Regions from separate parts of the Hymenobacter sp. R533113 genome, predicted to be linked through region 2. Evidence: riboswitches for the same ligand, from Rfam matches in the RefSeq annotation. Region 2 holds a riboswitch; the other holds the start of a gene.
What was found. A riboswitch is a leader RNA that binds a small molecule or an ion and turns the genes downstream of it on or off. The one in region 2 is predicted to bind cobalamin.
Positions count from the first base shown of each region.

Region 1: another riboswitch for cobalamin. It lies ahead of MKZ35_RS13570 (TonB-dependent receptor); the one in region 2 lies ahead of MKZ35_RS06855 (sensor histidine kinase).

Region 1 covers NZ_JAKWBD010000013.1:986,821-997,712, reverse strand. The annotation lists gene MKZ35_RS13600 (B12-binding domain-containing radical SAM protein) at 1-1,197, opposite strand, end outside; gene MKZ35_RS13595 (helix-turn-helix domain-containing protein) at 1,353-1,922, opposite strand; gene MKZ35_RS13590 (hypothetical protein) at 2,107-2,451, opposite strand; gene MKZ35_RS13585 (thioredoxin domain-containing protein) at 2,484-2,669, opposite strand; gene MKZ35_RS13580 (hypothetical protein) at 2,834-3,139, shown strand; gene MKZ35_RS13575 (YncE family protein) at 3,285-4,295, opposite strand; gene MKZ35_RS13570 (TonB-dependent receptor) at 4,322-6,295, opposite strand; cobalamin riboswitch at 6,456-6,683, opposite strand; gene MKZ35_RS13565 (DNA-3-methyladenine glycosylase) at 6,797-7,402, shown strand; gene MKZ35_RS13560 (class I SAM-dependent methyltransferase) at 7,547-8,764, opposite strand; gene MKZ35_RS13555 (hypothetical protein) at 8,802-9,383, opposite strand; gene MKZ35_RS13550 (DUF4397 domain-containing protein) at 9,542-10,282, shown strand; gene ahcY (adenosylhomocysteinase) at 10,407-10,892, shown strand, end outside.
Region 2 covers NZ_JAKWBD010000009.1:76,686-87,577, forward strand. The annotation lists gene MKZ35_RS06815 (toprim domain-containing protein) at 1-229, opposite strand, end outside; gene MKZ35_RS06820 (DUF3945 domain-containing protein) at 333-2,555, opposite strand; gene mobC (conjugal transfer protein MobC) at 2,780-4,789, opposite strand; gene MKZ35_RS06830 (hypothetical protein) at 4,925-5,137, opposite strand; gene MKZ35_RS06835 (relaxase/mobilization nuclease domain-containing protein) at 5,182-5,688, opposite strand; gene MKZ35_RS06840 (plasmid mobilization protein) at 5,792-6,115, opposite strand; gene MKZ35_RS06845 (ParA family protein) at 6,836-7,597, shown strand; gene MKZ35_RS06850 (hypothetical protein) at 7,663-8,364, shown strand; cobalamin riboswitch at 8,653-8,841, shown strand; gene MKZ35_RS06855 (sensor histidine kinase) at 9,190-10,218, shown strand; gene MKZ35_RS06860 (response regulator) at 10,256-10,816, shown strand; gene MKZ35_RS06865 (LytR/AlgR family response regulator transcription factor) at 10,785-10,892, shown strand, end outside.

The sequences.
Region 1 (10,892 bases), on a different contig from region 2:
GCCGTGGGCCACCGTGAGCTTATTCCAGCGGCCATCACTCCAGAGCCGGTGCATGGGGTTTAGCACCTCAATTACCGACAAATACTCGCTCAGCGGCAAGTCGCTATAGTCGGGCGTACCTACTTCGTGGTGCGGAATATTGGGAGCCTCGGTATTATTCAGGTATTCTACCTCACCAGCTTCATTGCGTAAAAACGTGCGTTGGAGAAGATTTTTGCCTGCATAGCTGTCTTGCTCAGGAAGAGAACGTCTTGCGTCTTTAATTGAATTAGTACTCCCGCTAAACACGCGAGATGCTTCAACAAGCTCAGCATGACCGGCTAACAGCTCTGCCTGATTATCTTTCTCCGCCGTTAGATATTCCAGCAGCCGCAACCACGGTCCTTCGCCATCATCCAGTGTGAGGTAATCGATATAGTCGAAGAAGCGCGGCTCCCGGATCTGGCGCAGCTCAGTATTGGGGTAGCCGCCGCCCATGAGAGTCTTGGCTGCCGGCCGTAGCTCTTTCACCCGCCCCGCGAGGCGCAATGCGCCATATAGATTGCCTGGGAAAGGCACCGTGAAACCTACTACATCGGGTTCAACGCGAGCCACCAAGTCGTCGAATGATTCCAGCAGCAGCTCATCCAACAAATTGGGTGGGGCTTGCAGGGCTTCATAAAGCGGCTCAAAGCTGGTAGCGGACAGCGCCAGCTTTTCGGCGTAGCGCGAAAAGCCAAACTGCGGCCCTACAGTTTCTTTTATTAAGTCGGCGAGGTCTTCGAGATAAAGCGTAGCCAAGTGGCGCGCCTGATCGGTGAGGCCCATGGTGCCAAAAGCCGTATCCAAGTCAGCTACGTTATCGAAGCGGGAGGCTTCGGGCAGAAAGCGCCCGTGACAGATGCGCGGGGCCAGCGTGTTGTCTTTGTTCTGCAAAAACCGGATAACCGGCTCAACGGTAGCCAAGTAGCTGCGTTGCAGCCGCACCATCCGCCGGGCATTATCGGAAAGCTCAAAGCTCCCGGCCTCAATAGTCGCAAACACGCGCCGCAGCCCCGCCTTCGAGAAAAGCTTCAGTACCAGCTCCAACCCCAGATCAGCTTGGGTGCTGGCGTAGCCGCGCGCACTCAGAAAACCCTTCAGGTAAGCAGTGGCCGGATACGGCGTGTTAAGCTGGGTAAGCGGCGGGGTTATAAGAAGAATGCGAAGACTGGTCACGACGGCAGAACAACGGAAAAGGGCATAAAGATACCGAACCGAGACAGCGCGCGAATCCGTTCCGCCACCCTGCCATTGTTTTGCGCAGGAGGTATAGTTTATGTGTCTGGCAGCTTATGCCCGGACGCTGGGGGGCTTTTTGCCCCCCAGCTTTCCTATAATTCGTCCAGCGACATGCGCTTGGGCATCAGGTCGCGGCGAAATTCGCTGACGGAACGGCCTGTTACCTGCCGGAACTGATTGCTCAGATGCTGACCGCTGCTATAGCGCATATGGTCAGCTATTTCACTGAGCGTCAGCTCACCGTAGCTCAACATCTCCTTGACGCGCTCAATTTTGAGGCGAATCAAGTATTTCTCAATGGTGAGATTGGCGGTGCGCGAAAAGACTTTGCTCAGGTGCGAATACGTAGCCGAAAACCGGTCGGTGAGGAAGGCCGACGTAGTGAGCGGCATGCGCGCGGTGCGCAGGTGCTCCAGGTATTCGCCTAACGACGTTTTAATTTGTTCGGTAAGCTGCTCGGCTCGGCCAGTCAACACGTCGAAGCCGGCTTCACGAAGCAGCGGCGCCACGGTCGCGGGGTCGACGGGCGTGGAATGATTTAGTTGGGCGTGGCCCAATTTTACTTCTGTTGGCTGATACCCAGCTTGTTCGAGCAGATGATGCACGGCTTCGATGCAGCGCGGGCAAACCATGTTTTTGATGTAGAGCAGGGTAGTCTTCACGGGCGAGGTTTTGGTTTTTGGTCTGAGCGCGGGGCCAGACGAGCCGGCTTCCGCGATGGGGAGTTAGGAACTGCAACTGAACGCGCACGCTGATCGGATTTAGGCTGATCTACTGCCCAACCCGGACCGAACCAATTAGCTGCTGCCCAATTAATAAAGGGGACAACACCTAAAAAGGTAACGGCTAAGAGCCAGAAAAATAAAAAAATGCGCCAAACACACGGACCAACAATTCATTCTGTACACCGAATACGTAAACAACCAGCAAAACGGCGAGTACCAGACTTATGCCCGCAATTACGCTCGTACGGCGCAACAATGGACGATAAGTGACTAGTACAGAGCGACTGGAAGGCATTGCAAAAGAGTAAGCAGAACGACAAAGATATTGTTTCCAGAACTTTTGAGCCCGCCACGCGGCTACCAGATCCAGTAGCTTGTGTTGCGGGAACTGTGCCTGGTCCTCATCGGGCCAGGTATTCAGTTGCTTGATAAGCTGCGCGATGGGCAAGCCGACCTCGGCATGCAAACGGTGAGATAACGCTTCGGCCGCTATGGGCCCTAGGTGCCCAATTCGGTAAGAGTAGCGGCATCCGGACAGATAAGCTCGGAGGTGCTGATTTGGCCGTCAGACTGATAGGCAGCCATCAAGATAGGATATTCTGAGCGAAGCAGGACGCGGAGGTCAATATGACCGTCGGATTCCTCAGCTAAACGTCCCCCCAATGGGGTTGAAGAAGAAGGCATAAACGAAGGGTTGAGGTTCGGTTTGCGGATTCTAATGTACATACATTCATTTGAATTTTCTAGTTCGGCCCGGGATAGTCTTCGCTGGAAACCAACTACCACCCCAAACTGCCGTATCATAGTCTGACCCTTTTTATTGCCTTGTATATCCTTGTACCCAGCCCATGAAAACCTCTTTTTTATCTCTAATTACGCTCCTGGGGAGCATTTTTGTCGCCTCCCTTACTAGCTGTGGCAGCACTGGCACCGACCCCGGCGATACGAACGTAGAAATCGGCTCCGCGAAAGAGCAGATAAATGAAAACAGAGCGGATGCCAACGACCCGGACGATAAGCTCTACACCACCTCCGATGCCGCCACCAACGGTACTGCTTCCGATACCTCGACCGTAAAAACCGGCAAGCAAGTGTATGACGAAGCCGCTGACCGCCGCGACGAAAACGTGGATGGCAAGGCTGGCCCGCAGTAAATAACACGGTACAAAAAAGCCCCCCAGACCAATTCTGGGGGGCTTTTTTGTACCGTGAAAACCAGGTTCTAATAAAATACAAAGCTGTTCGGGCCAATGTTCACGCCAAATGAATCGATGGCCATGCCCGTGGGCTGATAGCGAATTACCTTGCCCGTGGTGGTGAAAGGGGCGATAGAGCCGTAGATCGTGTTGTCCTTAGGATCAATGCCGAGGCCGTAGAAGCTGCGACGAATAAGGGGATTTGTTGGCAGTGTGCTGGCTCCGGCCGCGAGTTGGTATACCCCCCGCGGTAGCGGTAATATAGCTGATCCTTATTGCCGTTGGTAGTCAGGCTACTGGGCCCGCCAGTGGCAAACGGCAGACTCGTTTGAGTGGCCGGGGAACTGGGATTAAAGCGAATCAGGCTGCCAGTGGTGGACGAAACCACGGCAAACGTAGGAGCCGGGCCGTAGCGGGTAATACCGGTGCACGCTACCCACACATTACTGCTTTTGTCCTGCACCAAGCTGCTGGGCCCATCCTGCACCTGAATCGAGGATTCTACTATATCAGTGCTTGGGTTGATGATGCTGACCGTATTTTCGTCAGAGTTCGTGACGTACACCTTCCCATTGGCCAGGAGGAGCTGCTCGGGCTGACGACCCACGGGAATGGTCTTGGTTATGGTGTTCGTGCGCAAGTCCAGGACGGCTACGCGGCCGGGCTGGCCCCGCTGCACCCATTCCGTGACATAAGCCTTGTCGGCATTCACCGCTATCAGGTAGCGAGGTTGCTGGAAACCCGTAATGGTAGCCACCGCCTGAAAGTTAGCCATTGTCACGACTTCCACCTTGCCCGTCGCATTCACTACCAGGTAACCCCGGTCGCCCACCACTGTCATGGACTGCACTACATCTCCAAGTGGACGATTATTTGCGCTAGTGAACAGGTTGTTGTCGACTACAGTGCCGGAGGTTTTGCTGAACAGGCTGATGGCGCCGTTGGGCGTGTTGAATTGCCCTTCATTCACAATATAAACGTTGGTACTGTTGCCGGCCGGGGCGGGAGGGGCACCCGGACCATCACTATCCGGGTCGCAGCTGGCTAATGTGAAAGTCCCGATGCCGACTAGCAGCGTGCGGGTGAGAAAATGGGAAAGACGTGGTTGAAACATAAAAAAGAGGTAAGAGAGGGAAATTATTAGCGCCAGGTTAGGCGTAGGCTGAGGGTGGCATTGCGCGGCGGCATAGCCCGATAGGCATAGACCTGATAGTCGCTATTGGTGAGGTTGAAGCCCTGGGCCAGTACCATCAGCGCCCAAGTCGGAGTAATGGGCAGTGTCCGGCCCAGGCTGGCATTGAGCAGGGTGTAAGACGGCAGGAAATCGACGGCCGAAGCGTCGGTGTAGCGGTAGCCGGTGAACGTGAGCCCCGTGGTAAGCTGCCACTTATGCCAGCTGTGGTCGGTAGTAAAAGCCAACGAATGCAGCGGCACGTAGGGCAGCTGTCGGCCCGCGGGGTCAGGGTCTTCGGCGCGGCCTTTTACCTTTTCCGATTGAGTGAAGCCATAAGCTGCGCGAGCCGTGAGCGAATAAGCCCCCCAATGCCCGGTCAGCTGGGAGCTGGCTTCCAGGCCACGGGCGCGCACCTGGCGCAGGTTGCGGGGCGTGTAGGCGCCTTGGTTATTAGGCAGCCATTGCACCCAGTCGTCTATCAGCTGGTGATAGGCCGTCAACTCCGTTTGTACACTCCAGGGAGCATTTTGGGTGAACTGATGCCGCAAGCCAGCTTCGTAGCCACTGCCGTTTTCGGGCCGCAGATTTGGGTCGCCGGTACGCCAGAAACGCTCGTTCAGGGTAGGAGCGCGGTAGCTGCGCGAGGCACTGACTTTCAGCGAAACCTGCTGAGCCGGAGTTTGCCAAAACTGCCATTCGGCTCCTACCGTGGGAGCAAGTGGTGGCCGCCGGCCCGAGATGAACGCCTGCCGCAGATTGGCTGTGAGCTGCAAGCGAGGAATAGGGTCGTAGCGCAGCAGCCCAAAGCCCGAGAACCGGTTTTCGGATACGGACCGCCCGTAGCCATCTACTGCGGCCGCGAAGTGCTGGGCCTCACCGCCTACGCGCAAGCTGGCTTTTGAGTTGAAAGTGAAGGTGTGCTCGGCCTGAGCCTGGGTCGTGCGAACCCGCGAATTGCTCATCAGGTCGTCATTTTGATAATTAATAACATCCTCAAACCACGCCACCCGCACCGCCGACTCATGACGCCCGGAAGCTACATGACGATAGCCGGCCAGCAGACGGCGGCTTTGGTCCCGCTCGCGAGCGTGGTTGTTGCCCGAGCCAATGGCGGGCTGCAGCTGCCGGTCGGCATCGGTGAGCCAAACGGCGGCAGTTAGCTCGCCGCGCTCGCCCAGGCGCAGGGTAGCATCCTGGCTGAGGCTCCACTGGCGGGTCGCCGCGTTCTGCTGGCGGCGCCGCACCAAGCCCGTTATTTCGGGTGAGCTGTAGGGAAAGTCATTGGGGGCTTCGCGGTAGGAGGCCGCCGTACGCATAGCTACTTTTTGGTTGCTAAAGCGGCCTTCAAGGCTACCCGCGCCTAAGCCATACTGGCCAGCATCGAGCTGCGCGCTTACTTGTGCGCCCGCTCCCCAGCGAATAGGGGAAGAAAGCAATACGGTGCCGCCCACGGCGCCGGTGCCGTAGGTAGCGCCGGCCGGACCATGCTGTACATCTATGCGCGTATTGGCCCCAGCAGGTAATAAGGCAAAATCAGCTTCTCCTAGAGAAGGCAAGGTGATATTGAAGCCATTCCACAGCACCGCCGTGTGCCGGGCCGACGTGCCTCGGATGGTAATAGATGATAGCTGGCCGGGCCCGTAGTTCTTGATATACAACGGCGTGCGCGCCGCCAATACATCCGTAAGGGTACCAGTCCGATATTGGCTTAACGCCACTGAGTCGACGGTGGTGAGGCGGCTGCCTACGGCAAACCGACCAGGGCGCGCGGCCTGCACCCGCACGTCGGGCAGCACCTGAACGGTGGAAAGCTGGCTGGAATCGGGAGAGGAAGACGCGTTGGCGTTTGACTGGGCCTGACTGGGAAAGGCGCTCAAAACGCCCCCCAGCAACCCAAACGCTACTAACGGCTCGTGCCGCCAAAATCTGTGTGTACTCATGATCCGAACTAAATTTTCGGTTTAGGAAAATTCAGTTCAAAACCCCGCATAACTTCCTCCAAAAGCAGGAAACCACCGCGAAGCCGAGGCCGAAAACAGGAAAACCGACCGCACACAGCGGCCACTGCATTCGTTCTCCGCCTTTCCTCCGAAAGCGCTGAACATTGAACTTGTACAGGCAGGTCTCCTGGCTTGCTTCGGGTGGTACCGCCTTCCCATTTCTCGGGCTCCTGATACAGCAGAAGCTTTCAACGAAACAGTGGCCGGGGGATTGGCCCACCATCCTATGAAGCGTACAGTTGCGGGGACAGCTCCCGATTTGAACGGGATTCCCTTTTCAGCCTCGCCCCACAATCGGGGTCTGGCCACCTATAACGGGCGCAAAGATAGCGGCATTCAGCCGAATATAACGCTGGTTGTATGATGAAGATGCTCCCGCAAGCAAGTACCAACATGCCTGTAGCCGTATAGAAGTTGAAAAACGACCTGATAGAATAGACTATGGCCACTAAATTGCCCCCCAGCTTCTACCGTCGCCCCGATCCGGTGCAGATTGCCCGCGAGCTACTTGGTAAGCATGTGTTTTCAAACCTGAACGGCGAGCTGACGGGTGGCCGCATCGTGGAAGCCGAAGCCTATTCTCACGTCGGCGACCATTCGCTGACAATGCATATCAAGCGGCGTGGAACTCATGCTCAGGCCCTTTTGGAGCCGGGTGGGCGTGCTTACCTCTACCAGGTGTATCAGCGGCATACCTTGTTCAACATCAGCACCAATGAGGCCGATAAATCTGATACAGTCCTTATTCGGGCCATTGAGCCCTTGGAGGGTATAGAAATAATGCTTCAGCGGCGGAGCCAGACGGTAGTTTCGCCGAAGCTGACTGCTGGTCCGGGCTTGCTTACACAGGCGCTGAACATCACGCCCACCCTCACCGGCACCGATTTGCAAGGCGACGTGCTTTGGCTGGAAGACCATGGCGAAACAATACCCGAAGAGCAGGTGAAGCGCAGCCCGCGCGTAGGCCTGGCCTATGCCGGTGATGAAGCAGCCACCCTGCCTTGGCGCTTTCGCATTATTGGTAGCGCGTGGACAAGTAAGGCCTGACTACGAATTAAGCTGAGCTGGCTAACTTATACAGAGTTTTACCTCTTTTATGAACAGCTAAAAAAGCCCCCCAGAATTATTCTGGGGGGCTTTTTTAGCTGTTTAGATAGAACTGGTTTTGAAAGCTAATTACACACTTGCCAATCAATCTGTCCAGTCAGAAAAGTCTGTGGTTTGGCTTTTCTCGCAGACGAGCACCATCAGACGGCCGCGCAAATCGGTGGTAGCAAACAGGTACGTGTCGCCACCCTCCCGAATACCGGTTCGGAGGCGAAACTCAGCTACCGAGTCAGGAAAGTTGCGCGTGGTGACGTGGGCGCGCGCTTCAGGGCCCAAGTGGGGTAGGAGGGCATCGCGGTCGTAGCGCTCGGTGGCCCGAATGCGGAAAATGCGGCCGGGAAAGTCGGGTCGGAGCGTGTCGGCGGTGTATAAGTGGCTGTGCTGATGAAGCTTTAATAGCTCAAAGGCTGTACCTATACTTTTGAAACCACCGGCTTTGAGAACTGCCACGTTAGGCTCGTACAAATACTGTTGGGGCTCAGCGTAGCGCGGTATAGCGCGTGCCTCACGGGCCCTGTTCAGCCTAAACTCCTGCTGCTGACCGTTACGCAGCAAGTTGACAGTAAAGCGCTCCGGATCTACGGCCGCCTCTGGGCCCAACTCATATAATACCTCTTTGCACTCATTGTCAACGGCTACCACCCACAGGCGACGAACCTGGCGCAGCTCACTCAGAGCTTGCTCAATATCGAGCATGGGCGACGTTTTGAGCAGCACCCGCCGGCTTTTATGGAGCAGCAAAGGCAAAAGACGTAGCACATCCGGCTCGCAGTCCTGCAGGCGGAATATTTTCCGAGCTGCCGTGTCGCGCCTAGCCGGATCGAGATAGATCCAGTCAAACGTATCCGGGGTGTTCTTGAGAAAGTCTACTGCATCAGTGGCATGGCAGTGCACCGTTTGAATACCTAGCTGCGCCAGATTATATTCTACCACGGCTACTAGTTTGGGGTCGCGCTCTACGTAATGCACCTCCGGTATCCGGGTGGCAAAATACGTGGCGTCAACTCCAAAGCCACCGGTTAGATCGGCAAGGCGCTGTCCGCTTACAAGGCTGGCCTTAAATGCTGCGGCGCGGGCTGAGGAGGCCTGCTCAACCGAAACTGCGCTGGGAAAAATCAGGTCTGGGTTATCAGCCCAAGCCGGAATCTTGGTGCGAGCCTTCTGGCGCGCCTGGATCTGGCGCACCAGATCGGGTACTGGCAGGCCCGGAAAGCGCCGGGCCTGGAGGGCAAGTTGGGCGGGGTCGTGGTGCAGGTGGTCGGCAACGTACTGCCGGGCCGCGTCGGGCAGCGGAAAGTCCATGGCTATGCTTACGCAAAAACGGGCTCTTTAGCGCAATCTAGCGCAAATTCCAGCGCAAAGCGAGGTGAGGCTGTCCCGTCGGAGCTGCGGTGAAACCTACGGCAGCGGGCGATAGACGCTGAAAAACGCCTCCGCGAGCGGCGGGCCAACTTGCGTTGTGTGCCTCTACTGCCCGTTGGAAATGGGTGTTCGTATTACGGCTGATGAACACATTAGCCAGCAAACTGGCGGCGGCTACGCCAATGGCAACCTTTTGCGGATTGCTGAAATAGCGCTGCTTGCCTTCGCCCGCCATCACCTGCTGCCCATAGAAGCCCAAAGCACCCATAAAGGTCAGACGCTCAGCCAAAAACAGCCATTTCTGCTGCCGGTAGCTATTTAAGTGGTCCAAAGCCTGTTCATTGCCGGCTAAGTAAGGGCGCAGGCGTTGCCCGAAAAAGCCGGCATTCTGATAGTCATCAGTGCCCTGGGGGGCAAAATAGAAGTTCTTCTGAGCACCATTCAGGGCACGGCCCTGGTCCTCGGGGCTGAGACGCAGAATACTGGGTGTTTGTTGAGCGTGCGCTACACTAAAAGCTGATGAGCAAAGGAGCAATAGGGCAAAGGAGCGAAGATTCATAAACGAGGGAGGAGCAATAAGCAGGTAGAAGTAAGGGACTTCAGGGCGAGGTAATTAGTTCAGTGAAAGCCAAAACTTTCGGCCCTCTACTCAACAAAAGGGCCAGGGTCTACGTTCTGAGGCCAGTTTACTTAGCTTTTTCACCTGTTAATTTGATTATGACAACTTTCACAACTGCTTTTCGCCGCTACCTCCTGCTGGCTACGATGCCTGCCGCCGCGCTAGCCTTTTCCGGCTGCGGCGACGATGATGATAATGGCCCTGGTAATGGCCAGGTAATGGCCATCCATGCTGCTGCCTCAGCCAACGTGCGTGTAAAAGTGCTGGTCAATAACTCGGAAATTGGCCAGCTTAATTATGGCGAGAGCTCTAGGTACTTGAATGCTCCAGCCGGCGCACAGGAGGTGAAGATCAACGTCGCCGCCTCTGACCAAAACGCTACGACGCAAACTGTTACCATTGAGCGCGACAAGAGCCAGTCGTTGTTCGCTTATGCTCCAAGCACAACAGCCAATGCCGTTGCGCTACTAGCGGTATCCGATGATTTGACGGCCCCAGCGACTGGTCGCGCCAAAATTCGTTTGGTGCATTTAGGGCAGGGTGCTCCTAGTCCCGTAAACTTAGCGCAGGCCTCAGCATCGGGTGCTCCGGTGAATGTTATTTCTACAGTGGCGTTCCCTACAGCTTCAGCCTTCGTAGAGATAACACCCGGTGATTACAACTTTGTAGTGACGAACAGCACCAATGCCACTGTGACCTCGGTAGGCAATGGAACTGGTGCCGGTACCGGCACCAGAAATTATGCTCCCGGCAAAATTTATACAGTATTAGTGCGCGGTGTAGCCAGCAGCCTCGATCAGACCTTGCAGCCACGAGCCACAGTAATTGAAAATAACTAGCTCATTAGTAACTAGTAATAAGCAACTAAAGAACCTGTTCCTTGTCGGGGCAGGTTCTTTGTTTTTTACCTTCGACTAACAATTTGCTTACCTTTGCAGTTGAATAGCAAAAACACACTATATCATGGTTGATACGACCTACGTTCCTTACAAAGTAAAAGACATGTCGCTGGCCGAATGGGGCCGCAAGGAAATCCGTTTGGCAGAGGCTGAAATGCCGGGCCTAATGGCTTTGCGCGAAGAGTTTGGCGCTTCGCAGCCGCTCAAAGGTGCCCGCGTTGCCGGTTGCCTGCACATGACCATTCAAACCGCCGTACTCATCGAGACGCTCATCGCGCTTGGTGCTGACGTGACCTGGTCATCGTGCAATATCTTCTCGACCCAGGATCACGCTGCTGCTGCTATTGCTGCTGCTGGTATTCCGGTATATGCCTGGAAAGGCATGAGTGAGGAGGAGTTCAACTGGTGCATCGAGCAAACCCTGTATTTCGGTGAAGACCGTCAGCCCCTGAACATGATTCTGGATGATGGCGGCGACCTGACCAACATGGTGCTCAACAACTTCCCTGAATTAGCTGCTGGCATTAGAGGCATTTCGGAAGAAACCACC
Region 2 (10,892 bases):
TCTTCATCCAGTCGATGACGGTGCCCTTGTCACGGTCATCCTGGGCGTTGAAGTACATCCAGTCGCCGCCCCGCCCTTTGAAAATAACCAGGGTATCATCACCCTCGAAAACGTGCCATTTGCCCTTGCCCAGATGCTCGCCTTTTTTGAGGTTGTAGCCGAAGTGGCTTAGCAGCTCAGGCAGTTCAACCTGCTCCTTAATTTTCTGGAATGTGAGTTCATGTTCCATTTATCGAAGTGTAATTCGGTGGGTGGGGCGCAGAAAAAAGAAGCCCGGAAAAGTGCTTCCGGGCTTGGGTGGACAGAAAAAAGAGTGGATTCAATCGGTCTGATTAGCGGCGCGGTCCTCGGGCTTTCACCTGGGGAGCTTCTGCCACCGGCGGGGCCGGGGCGACAGTCTGGGTAGTTGCTTTCACCGTCTGTTCCGATTGCAGGGTCTGGCGCTGACGCAGCTCGTGGGCGGCCGGCTTCACCTCGATGCAGGCCTTGGCGGCATTCACCTGCACGGTGCCGTCGAACTTCTCTCCGCAGTTGCCGCTGGCCATATTGGCCAGCGCGACCACCTTGCCTTCGCGCAGGTCGTGGCTTTGCTCGGAGGTGAGCTTGACGCCGGCCACGGTGTCGTGCAACGTCACCTTGTTTTCGGGTAGGATGACCACCTTATTCATGGTCTTATCAACAGCCACGTAGCCGTTGAATTCACGCCCCTGCTCGTCTTTGAGGCCCCTAATCAGGCCAGCGTTGCCTTCGGTTTCGAGCCGCTGGCGCTGCTCAGGGGTGAAGGGCTGCCCGCCAATCTCATTGGGAATAACCAGCTTTTCCTGGGGCAATTCCATTTTGAGGGTGGCCGTACCGTCGGCCTCGCGGTGGAGCACCATCTTACCCTCGAATTTCACGGGTTCCTGGCCTTCCTTACCCGCTACCTGCATGGGCAGCAGGTCGGTTTTCTCGCCGCTGAGCAGCTTTTGCAGCTGACCACTGCTGGCTAGTTCTTCCGGGTTCAAGCCGAGGGAGGCCAGCACCTTTTGCGGCACCTCGCCAGCCTGAAACAGCGTGGCTGCCGGAGCCGTCTGGGTTGTTAGGGACCGGCTGGCGACATCCCCCACGGTAGGGCTGGCGGCTACGCTGGGCTCTCTTCCATCTGGTCCCTGCTGTTCTAGCAGCAGCTCCGGCTGGGCAGCACCGGCCTGCCTGGTCAGGCGGGCCTGCAAGTCCTGGCGGGTTTTCTCGTAGTCTACTTCCAGATTCTGCCGGGTCTTCGGGCCGCCGTTCAAATGGGCGTAGAAGTTTTTCAGAAACGCCGAAGCCGGATTGCCGCTGGTGTCAATGTCAAAAAGGCTCTTGCCATCGCGGATAACCTGCTCGCTGGTCTTACCCTGCTGCTGGGCCAGCTGCTGCACCCGCTGCCCGGCGGCGGCCTGCTGCACCTGCTCCGGGGCGGTGAGGGCGTGCTTGGGCACTGCCGAGAGCTGGGCGCTCAGAGCATCCCACTGCTTCACGCCGAAGGCTTCCCGGACCTGCTTGCTGCGCTGCGGCTCATAGTCGTCATCGTAACCCACTTCCTGCCGCCGGGCCGCCGCCTGCTCGGGTTTCTCCACCACGGCCACCCCGTTACCTACTTGCCGGAAGCCTTGCAGAGCGGCTTCCAGCTGGCCGAGCTTATGCGACTCGGGGTCGTAGCTCACCCCGAAGCCGCCGCTGAGCTTGCCCGCCGGGTCGCGTTCCAGCTGCAAGGCGCCCACCGCCACTCCGGCTTCTTTGAGCTGGTCAAGGTAGGCCCGCATTTCCAGCAGCGGGGCCACTTCGTCGCCCTTCTGCAGCCAGGTAATGCGCAGCTCGCCCACCGGCTTCCCGCCGACGGCAGAATCAGGCGCTGGCGCTGGGGCAACGGGTGGCTGCTCGCTGCCTTGCCCCTCCCCTATCGGCGGTTGCTTCCGCTGCTCAGGGTCTGCGGCACCTTCTCCTAGCTCCGCCCGGGCTTCATCCCGCAAGGCATCAGCGTACGTTGCCCGGCTATCATCGGGGCCTTGCTGCGCGATATTGGCCACTACTTCAAGCTCCGCTTCGGCCTCGGCGCGGGTGGCTCCCGTGGTCGGGGCCACTTCGCCGGCCAGTTCCCCGGCTCGCGTGTTTAACTCCACTGGTTGGGCTGCCTGCGGCGAATTGTCCCCGAACACCTGCATCTGCCGGGTGAGTTTGGTGGCACTGAAGCCCACGCGGCCCAGCTCAGTAATCTTCCAGTTATCGCCCACCTTTTCCAGCATCGTAGGCTTTTCGACGGTAAAGAACCGGTCGTCCGCGCCGGGCAACTTGGTCGTAGTGGATACGGGCAGCACGGTGTCATTAAAGGAATTCAGCAGCTGGCCATCTGCGCCAGGGGCTGGGACCAGCGCCGCCTGGTCAGGATTCGCCGGGTTCACCTGAATCTGGTACAGCGAGTGCCCGGCAGGTTCCCGCTGCAACACCTGGCTGCCAATATTACCGTTGGCCGTGGGCACCGAACTCATGTACCAGATTGCCGGCGTGGGGGTCATCACTTCATCTTGCTCTGCCATCGGAGGAGTGGGTTAGTGAATAAAAAGGCTGCCTTTATTGGCCCTAAAGCCCTGGTCAGCCCGGAATTCGACGCTGCAAACCTATCGGTCCCCAACAGGCCCTAGGGAGAAAGTTGACGAGTGGCCCGAAATGGCCCATGAGGTGCAGCTCCGACACACGAACGGCACGAAGCCGGGGCGCAAATCCCGGCTCCGTGCTGTAGGGTCGGCGGCCTGTCTTAATCTTACTTTTCTGCCTTCTCCTTGATGAGGTGCCGCAAGGTTGGGTCCTGCCCGATGCGCACCAGCTCCCGGGCGCACAGCTCTTTCACGTCGGTTTTGATGCGGTTGAAGTTGGCCTTAATCATCTCCTCGGCCTCGTCCTTGCCCGTGGCCGGGTTGATAAAGCTGGTGATGTCGGGGATGGGCTGGTAAGCGCTGGCCTCAGCGGCTACTGCTTTTAAGTCTACCTGAATCCGGGCGTGAAACACCTTCTGCGCGATTTCCTCGCCGAAGTTGTCGGCCACCGCGCCCACGAAATTGCCCTGCGTGAGGTTGGCAATGGTGCTGGCTGGAATCATACTATCCATTTGCGTCGAAAGGCTGGTGCTGGTTTCGCGCATGTTGATGCTCAGGCTCTGGCGCTGCTGCAGGATTTTGCCAAACCGCTCGCTCAGCCACTTGCCGCTGTTGCCCGACACCTGGCCGCTGAATACATTGCCCACCGTGTTTTTGATGACTTCGGCCTCTTTCTGCCCGTAGTCGCGCTCCAGCTGCGAGAAGTCCTGGAATCCCAGGCAGGTGCTCACCTTGTTGCTGCGGGCCGTGGCAATGAGGTTATCGAGTCCCTTGAAGTAAATGGTGGGCAGCTCGTCGATGATGATGGAGGATTTACGCTTGCCCTTCTGGTTCACCAGCTTCACCAGCCGGGCATTGTAAAGGCCCAGCGCCGCCCCGTAGATGGCCTGCCGGTCGGGGTTATTGCCCACGCACAATACTTTGGGCTCCTCGTTGCTGTTGATATCGAGCGTGAAGTCATTGCCCGACATCACCCAGTAAAGCTGCGGGGAGGCCAGCCGGCCCAGCGGAATCCGGGCGCTGGCAATCTGGCCTTCCAGTTGCTCAATGGCATCCTTCTGGAACGCCGACACGAACGGCTTCACCAGGTTTTCAATCTCGGGGTAAGAGGCCAGCACCGGGAATATCTCCTCGTAGTCCCGGCTCAGAAACTCGATGACGTGGGGGAAGGTGCAGTATTTGCCCTCCTCGAACAGCTTCAGAAACCAGATGATGGCCGCCACGAAGTTGATGGGCGACTCCACGAAAAAGTCCCCCTGCTTCTGAATCCAGCTCTTGTTGAGGTTGAGCATGATGGTGGAGGCGCTTTCGTAGGCATCCACGATGTCCGTCATCAGCTCGGGCAGCAGCGGGTTGCAGCGGTGGCTTTTGCGCGGGTTATCGAAGTTGATGACGTAGAAGCCCACCGGCTTATCGAACTTATCCTGGTGGCGCAGCAGCGTGTTGTAGCAGATGCGGCTCAGGTCGTCAAACTTGTAATCGTAGATGTACATGCAGAAACCCTTGGCCAGGTGCTGCCGGATGAACTCGTTGATGATGGCAAACGATTTGCCCGAGCCGGGCGTACCCAGCACCATCGTGGCCCGGAAGGGATTGACCACGTTCAGCCAGCCGTGGTGCCGCTTGCCCCGCAGCTGGTACTCGGTGCGCAGGTTCACCGAATACTCGTTTTCCATCAGCCGCTCCTCCTGCGGAAAGCTCTCGTTGTCCTTGTTGAAAATGTCCTTCATCAGGTCGTTGTTGAACAGCCGGCTCAGCCAGGCTCCGGCGCTCAGCAGCAGCAGAAAGCCCCCCGACAGCAACCCGGCATATAGCGCCGTCGTCAGCCCGGCCCCCAGCGAAAACCCGCGCACCATATCCGACCCATAAATCAGCGCCAACCCAATAGCGGCGTAGCCCGCCACCGAGGCCCCTTTGAGCTTTTCATTGGCCCGTCCCCGCGTACCGAGGCAGCTGAGCAGCAGGAAGACCACGGCCAGCGTCTTACTCACCCAACTGGCCTTAAACATAAAAGTGTTCCTGGTAAAGCTATCCAGCAGGTGCTCGACAACGGCCGGCGTCCAGCCCATGGCTTTGAAGTAGCTAAAGCAGTAATAGTAGATGTTAACGCCCATCAGCACGATGGCAAACAGGCGCATAAACTCCATGATTTTCCGTAGTCCTTTCTCGTCTTCCATCGCTTGAAACACTTGGTGAATCAAGCAACTTACCCCCGCCGGCAAAGCCTGGCGGGAGTTATTTGACGAGTGGTTCAAAGTCAGCGGTGAGGTGCACGCTGGGCACACGAATGAAACTACTCACCCGCCCAAAACTTACCGGAAAGGTCCTTTCCGGCGGGGGCGCTTTGGCAGCTCCGGTCTGCTTTGCACTGGCAACGCAGTTGGTTGGGCCACACCGGGCGCACTATCCGCTTCCGGCACTATCGCTACCTGCACCACGGGCGCGGCTAGGGCCTCGCGCAGTTGCGCCCCTTTATAACCTACTTCCTGCCCCCTCACCGCCACGCCATTCATTTCAAAGCTCACCCCGCGTAAAACGCCGCCTTTATCGTGCGTATAGCGAACTCCAATCAGTTTTTTTGCAATTGCAAAGTTAGCCACTCCTCCCCTCCCCTATCGGGTCGGCTGAGTAAGTGCTGTAACGTCTGGCTCACCTGCTCCCGCGCCGTTTCCTTCGTCGGGTCCAGCGCCTGGAGGCTGCGCCGTCGTTCGGGAATGGGGTCCATGCCTAGTTCCTGGCTTATCTGCCGCGTGATGGCCGGCTGCCGATAGAAGTTATTGTCCGTCCGCAGGGCCGGTCCTCCATCAATCGGCACCCGATTCAGGTAGATGTGAACGTGGGCGTGCTTCTTATCCCGGTGCTCATACACGACCACTTGGTGCCGGTCAATGGGTGCGCCAATCAACTCGCAGTAACGCTGCGCGGCAGCGACCTTCTGTGCCTGACTTACCACCTCCCCCGCCTTCCACGAGAGCACGGTATGCCACACCGGCTTTTGAATCTTCTTGCTCTGGGCCGCCACGGCGCTCATATCCTGCGCCATTTCTTTGGGACTGCCGGGAATAACATTTGCCACGACTAAAAGCGGGGCTTCGCCCGGCTCCTTTCCCTCCCCTGCCGCTGCCCCGCTCCGTAGGTAAGCGCACCTTCAAAGTCATTGCCCGTGGTGGTTTTAGCAATCATACCAAGTACCCCCTTATAATGGCCAGCGCCTGGAGCAACTGCGCTTCATGGCTACCAAATGATTTACCCGCCTGGGCCAGACGAGCTATCTGATTCAGGTTGGTTCCAATGCCTACCAGCTGTCGCCGTAGCTCCGGCGGCATACTTTCTTTGAGCTCAACCCCTCGCCCAACATCGCGCAAATAAGCCGACACTTTTTTATAGCCGGCGGCCTTTACTTTAGCCTGCAATTCCTTTTTCTCCTCTGGACTAACCCGCACGTCGATGCGCAAAGTGCGAGCAGCATCGGCGGCATTTTCAGCTGATTTCTCCGGCTCCATTGTGATTGTGGGTGTATTAGCCTATCCAGGCTTCCTAAAAATACTCTAGGATTCTGAATCGCTAAACTATCTACGCTAAACTAGCAAGCCAAGCCATGTGAGCCTGCGAACTTGGCTGTGTCATTAAATCGGGTAAACGAAGTTTGTCCGGACAATGACATGGCTTGCTGGTCGTCGAACGAGCTACAGGAACGGAGTAGATGAACGGTGCTAGAACTAGAGCTACAGACTTCGAATTTTGCCACAATGCAACTTTAGCACTTTGCAACTTTACACCTCATTAATAATTAAGGATTAACCCTGCTAAGCTTGGTAGCATACTCCTGATTATTGCCACACTGCACCGTTGCAACTTTGCCACTTTATAACACAAACAAAACTATTGCTTGAATCTTACATATTAATGACACTTTGCAACAACTCACCAAAGCAACTTTGCCACTTTACCCCAAATTACCAACCGTAATTTTTGTCCTAATGTTGCTTTGCAACAACGCAACATATTACCTTCGCCACTCTGCAACTAAACAACAATGGCGCAATAACACTTTGATGTTTTGCAATTTTGCAACATAACATCTTTGCAATTTTGTTGTTAAGCAACTTTATTGCAATGTCTTAATACAACTTAGTTGTGTTGCAACAGTGCCCCTTTGCAACTCATAAATCAGCGGTCATAAAACTTCCGGTCCCACGCATGAATCAACCCCACGTACTCGCATTTGCCACCCAGAAGGGGGCGCTGGTAAGTCGACCATCGGCACGCACATGGCCTCGGCGCTGTGTTACTACTATGGCTACAAGGTGGCCATGGTGGACTGCGACTACCCCCAGAACTCCCTGCACGCCTACCGCCTCGAAGAGCAGAACCGGCTGCAATCGGAAGCGCCGTTTCAGGCCCGATTGCTGAAGCAGGGTATTCCGCCGTACCCGGTTATCATTTCCAGCGTGGAGAAGGCCGTTAGCTCCATCGAAGGATTGTTTGAGCAGGACTACGATTTCATTCTGGTGGATACGCCCGGTACAGTGAACGTGGTGGGCCTCCCTGAGCTGCTACGGCTGGTGGATTACATCTTCCTGCCGATTGAGCCTGACAAGGGCTCTATTGCCTCCACCATGTCTTACATGGGCATCCTGGGCCAGTTTGTGCAGGCCCGCGATGAAGATTCCAACCTCTTGGGTTTCTATGCCTTCTGGAACAAGTTCGTGAAGTCCGAGAAAAAAGGGATTTATGATAAAACGGAGGAGCTTTTTCAGGAGAAGGGGCTGCCCTTGCTCAAGAGCCGGGTCGAGTTGCTGATGACCTACAAGGAAAACCGCTCCACGATGTTTCCGCTGCCCGAGCGCGACCTCAACCGGCTCGGCCTGGGCCAGCTCATCCTGGAAATTCTTACCCTCGTGATAGGGGAGGGGTCCGTCACCCCATCGGGTAAAACCATTGCGTTTACCGCCCCGGCCGTCGAGTCAGCGCCTGGCGCTTAGCCGCACCATTGCGTCAGCCGCTGTTTCATTTGCTCTCCAACTCCTAGCCTGCTTCCTCCTTCGTCATGGCCAAAGCCTCCACCAAGAAACCCAAACTCACCCCGGAAGAACAAATGGCCGAGCTGGCCCGCCTGACGGGCTCCGTCGCGGCCATCAGCCACATGGGTACCAGCCAACCCTTCGTACTGCCCGGAGCCGCCCCGGCCCCGGAGACAACGCCCACGCCGGCGGCTCCCGCCCTGGAGCCGGCAGCCATACCCGTCGATGCTGCGCCATCGGTACCAGCAGGGCAGCCGGAGCCGCCCGTGACGGTCGCGCCCATCGCCGCGGTGGAGCCAGCTTCCCAGCCAGCTACTCCTCCAGTGCCAGCGGCCAGTGCTCCTCCGATAGAACCAAAGGGAGAGAAAGCGCCGGCCGTTGCGACTCCGGTACCGCCGATTGCTCCAGCAGCGGAGTTACCCGCTGAGGATGACGAGGACGAGGAAGATGCCGAGGCAGTGCCGACGCCGGCCGCCACGGGGGACGGCAAGGATAAGCTGGACCTGACCGCCCTGTTTGCGGATTCATCGGAGAAAAAATCCTTCCAGATACGCATCACGGCCAGCCACCAGCAGTTTTTCCAGCAGATGGGCTTACTGCTGGGCGGGGGAGCATCCTCCACCGATGTTATTCACAACATCCTCGCCCAGTTCAAAGCAGCGAACGAGGGACAGATTCAGAAAGCGTTTCAGCGGCAGCTGCGCCAGATGATGTCGCCAAAAAAATAACGGGCTTTTCTACCATCGCACAGGACGGCTTTGCCAGGGAAGAAATCGGAGCCGGATATACCGCGGTGGGAAGCCTGGGCAGGGTGGGGGAGGAGCAAACGGCTCAAGCTGTTAGACGGATGCCGGGCGTTGTGCACGTGATGTACAAGGTCCGGCATTCTGCATTTTAGTGGCCAGCATTTTCAGGCGGCCAATGCTCGCAAAAAGCTCGTTGCCGAGCCGGCCGGGCCTAAAATGAGTAACCGGCGAAGCCCATACCCCGTATCCGCAGCACAAGTTCTTTGCAATTTTCGATTGCCGTAGAGAGGTTTCCGGGTAATTCCGGGATTAAAAAAGAACCGTGTGAGAATCACGGACTGTCGCGCAACTGTAAGTGCCGCACCAAGTTATCGTCGACGCATAGCCATTGCCCTCCAGGGTGAGAAGGCTGACGATAATGGCACAAGTCAGGATACTTGCCGCCCTACGACTTTAGACACATGCCCTCGCAAGCAGGGGCAGAAATCTAGCTCATTGAAGTGTGAAAACCCTTAGGCCCGACTGGCAATAGTCGGACCAGGGGGTTGCGTTTACCCGGTCTACCCGGTCTACCCAACACTTCGGCTCCGCTGGTCTGGTCCCTGCTGCTTGGGCATTCGCCCGTTGCGAGAATGATGCTTCATCATTCCTTTCACAAAGCAGTATGCTCACTCTACCTCCCGACTTCCCGCGTTCTGGAAGCCAACAGCAATTCCGCCAGCACGGATACGCCCGGCCAGGGCGAACCGATAATGATGACAATGCCTGTCCGGTGGCAAAACCTGCCCTGCCACTTAACGGTGCTCTATGGCCCTGGGAATAGGACTGCTCGTGGTTGCTCTCCTGTCCCAACGGACTACCAGCGATACGACGGGCCAGAAAACCCTTTCTCAAGTCGAAAAAGCTGCATACCTGGCCGGTTCTACCAGGGAGCGAAAACCAAGTGAGCGTAAGCCAGGCGTTGCGGAACAAAATGCGCTGACGTTTGCACAGCTAAAGGGGCAGGTCGCGGTGCAGGTGCGTGAGCAGGAAATCAGGCTGCTGACCCAGCAGGCCCGCACGGCCGCCGCCCTGGCGCGGGAGCAGCAGCAGCGCCAGCGCGCCTTGGTCGGGGTGGCGTGGCTGCTGACCCTGGGGTTGGTCGCGGGAGCCATCTTCTACTGGCGGCTGCGGGGCAACCGGGCCCTGCTGGCGCGCGCCCACCGGGAAATCAGCGCTTCCATGGCGGAGAAGGAAGTGCTGGTGCAGGAAATCCACCACCGGGTCAAAAACAACCTGCAACTCGTCAGCAGCCTCTTATCCTGGCAGAGCAGCCGCTCGGCCGACCCGGCGCTAGTGGAGGTACTCACTGGCAGCCAGGCCCGAATCCGCAGCATGGGCCTGGTGCATGAGTTGCTGTTCCAGGCCGATAACCTCGCCCAGGTCCGCCTGGACACCTATTTGACGGAGCTGCTGCAGTCCCTGCATACCTCGCTGAACTCCGCCCGATGCCCCATTGAGCTCACGGCGGAGCTGGATGCCGTGGTGATGGAGGCCAAAGACGCCAGTGCCTTCGGCTTGCTGGTCAATGAGCTGGTCACGAATGCCTACAAGCATGCCTTTACCCAGCAGGCCGGCGGATGCCTGCAAATCACCCTGTGCCAAAAGAAATGCCCGTACGGGTTTCAGCTGCGGGTCATCGACAACGGCGTGGGGCTCCCCGACTGCGGCCTCGTGGGCAAGCCCGAATCCCTGGGCGTCGACCTGGTTTACTCGCTGGCCAAGCAGCTAAAAGCCACCGTTGCGGCCACCCCGCACCACCCCCACGGCACCTGCATCGAAGTCACCCGCGCTTAATGACCCAGCTTGCCAATTCCCACTCACTTCCTTTGCTATGTCTACCATCCTAATTGTTGAAGACGAAATCCTGATTGCCGATGAGATTGCCCGCATGCTGACCCGCCTCGGGCATCAGGCCCTGGAGCCCGTGGATAACGGGGAAGAGGCCCTGCGCGTGCTGGCCCGGCGGCGCGTAGAGCTGGTATTGATGGACATCAACATCGCCGGCGACTGCGACGGCATTGCCACCGCCCTGCTGGTGCGCCGGCAATTTGCCGTCCCCGTGGTGTTCCTTACGGCCCGCTCGGACTGCACTACCCTTAACCGCGTCAAGCTGGCCCAGCCCTACGGCTACTTGGTCAAGCCCTTTACGGAAGACTCCCTGCGGGCGCAGGTGGAACTGGCCCTCTACAATGCCTACCAGGCCGGACCCACCGGCCCCATTTACGACACCGCCAATGCCGGCACCCGCCGAGCGGTGCCCCAAGTTCACGGACTACCTGTTTGTGCGCAAGGGCTCGGGCCACATCAAGGTGCTGCTCGCCGACATTCTTTACTTCGAGGCCCTCCAGAATTACGTGCGGATGCACACGGTGCGGGAGAAATTCGTGTTTGACTCCACCATGAAAGAGCTGGAGCAGAAGCTGCCCGACCATTTTTTTAAAGTCCACCGCTCTTACATCGTGAACCTG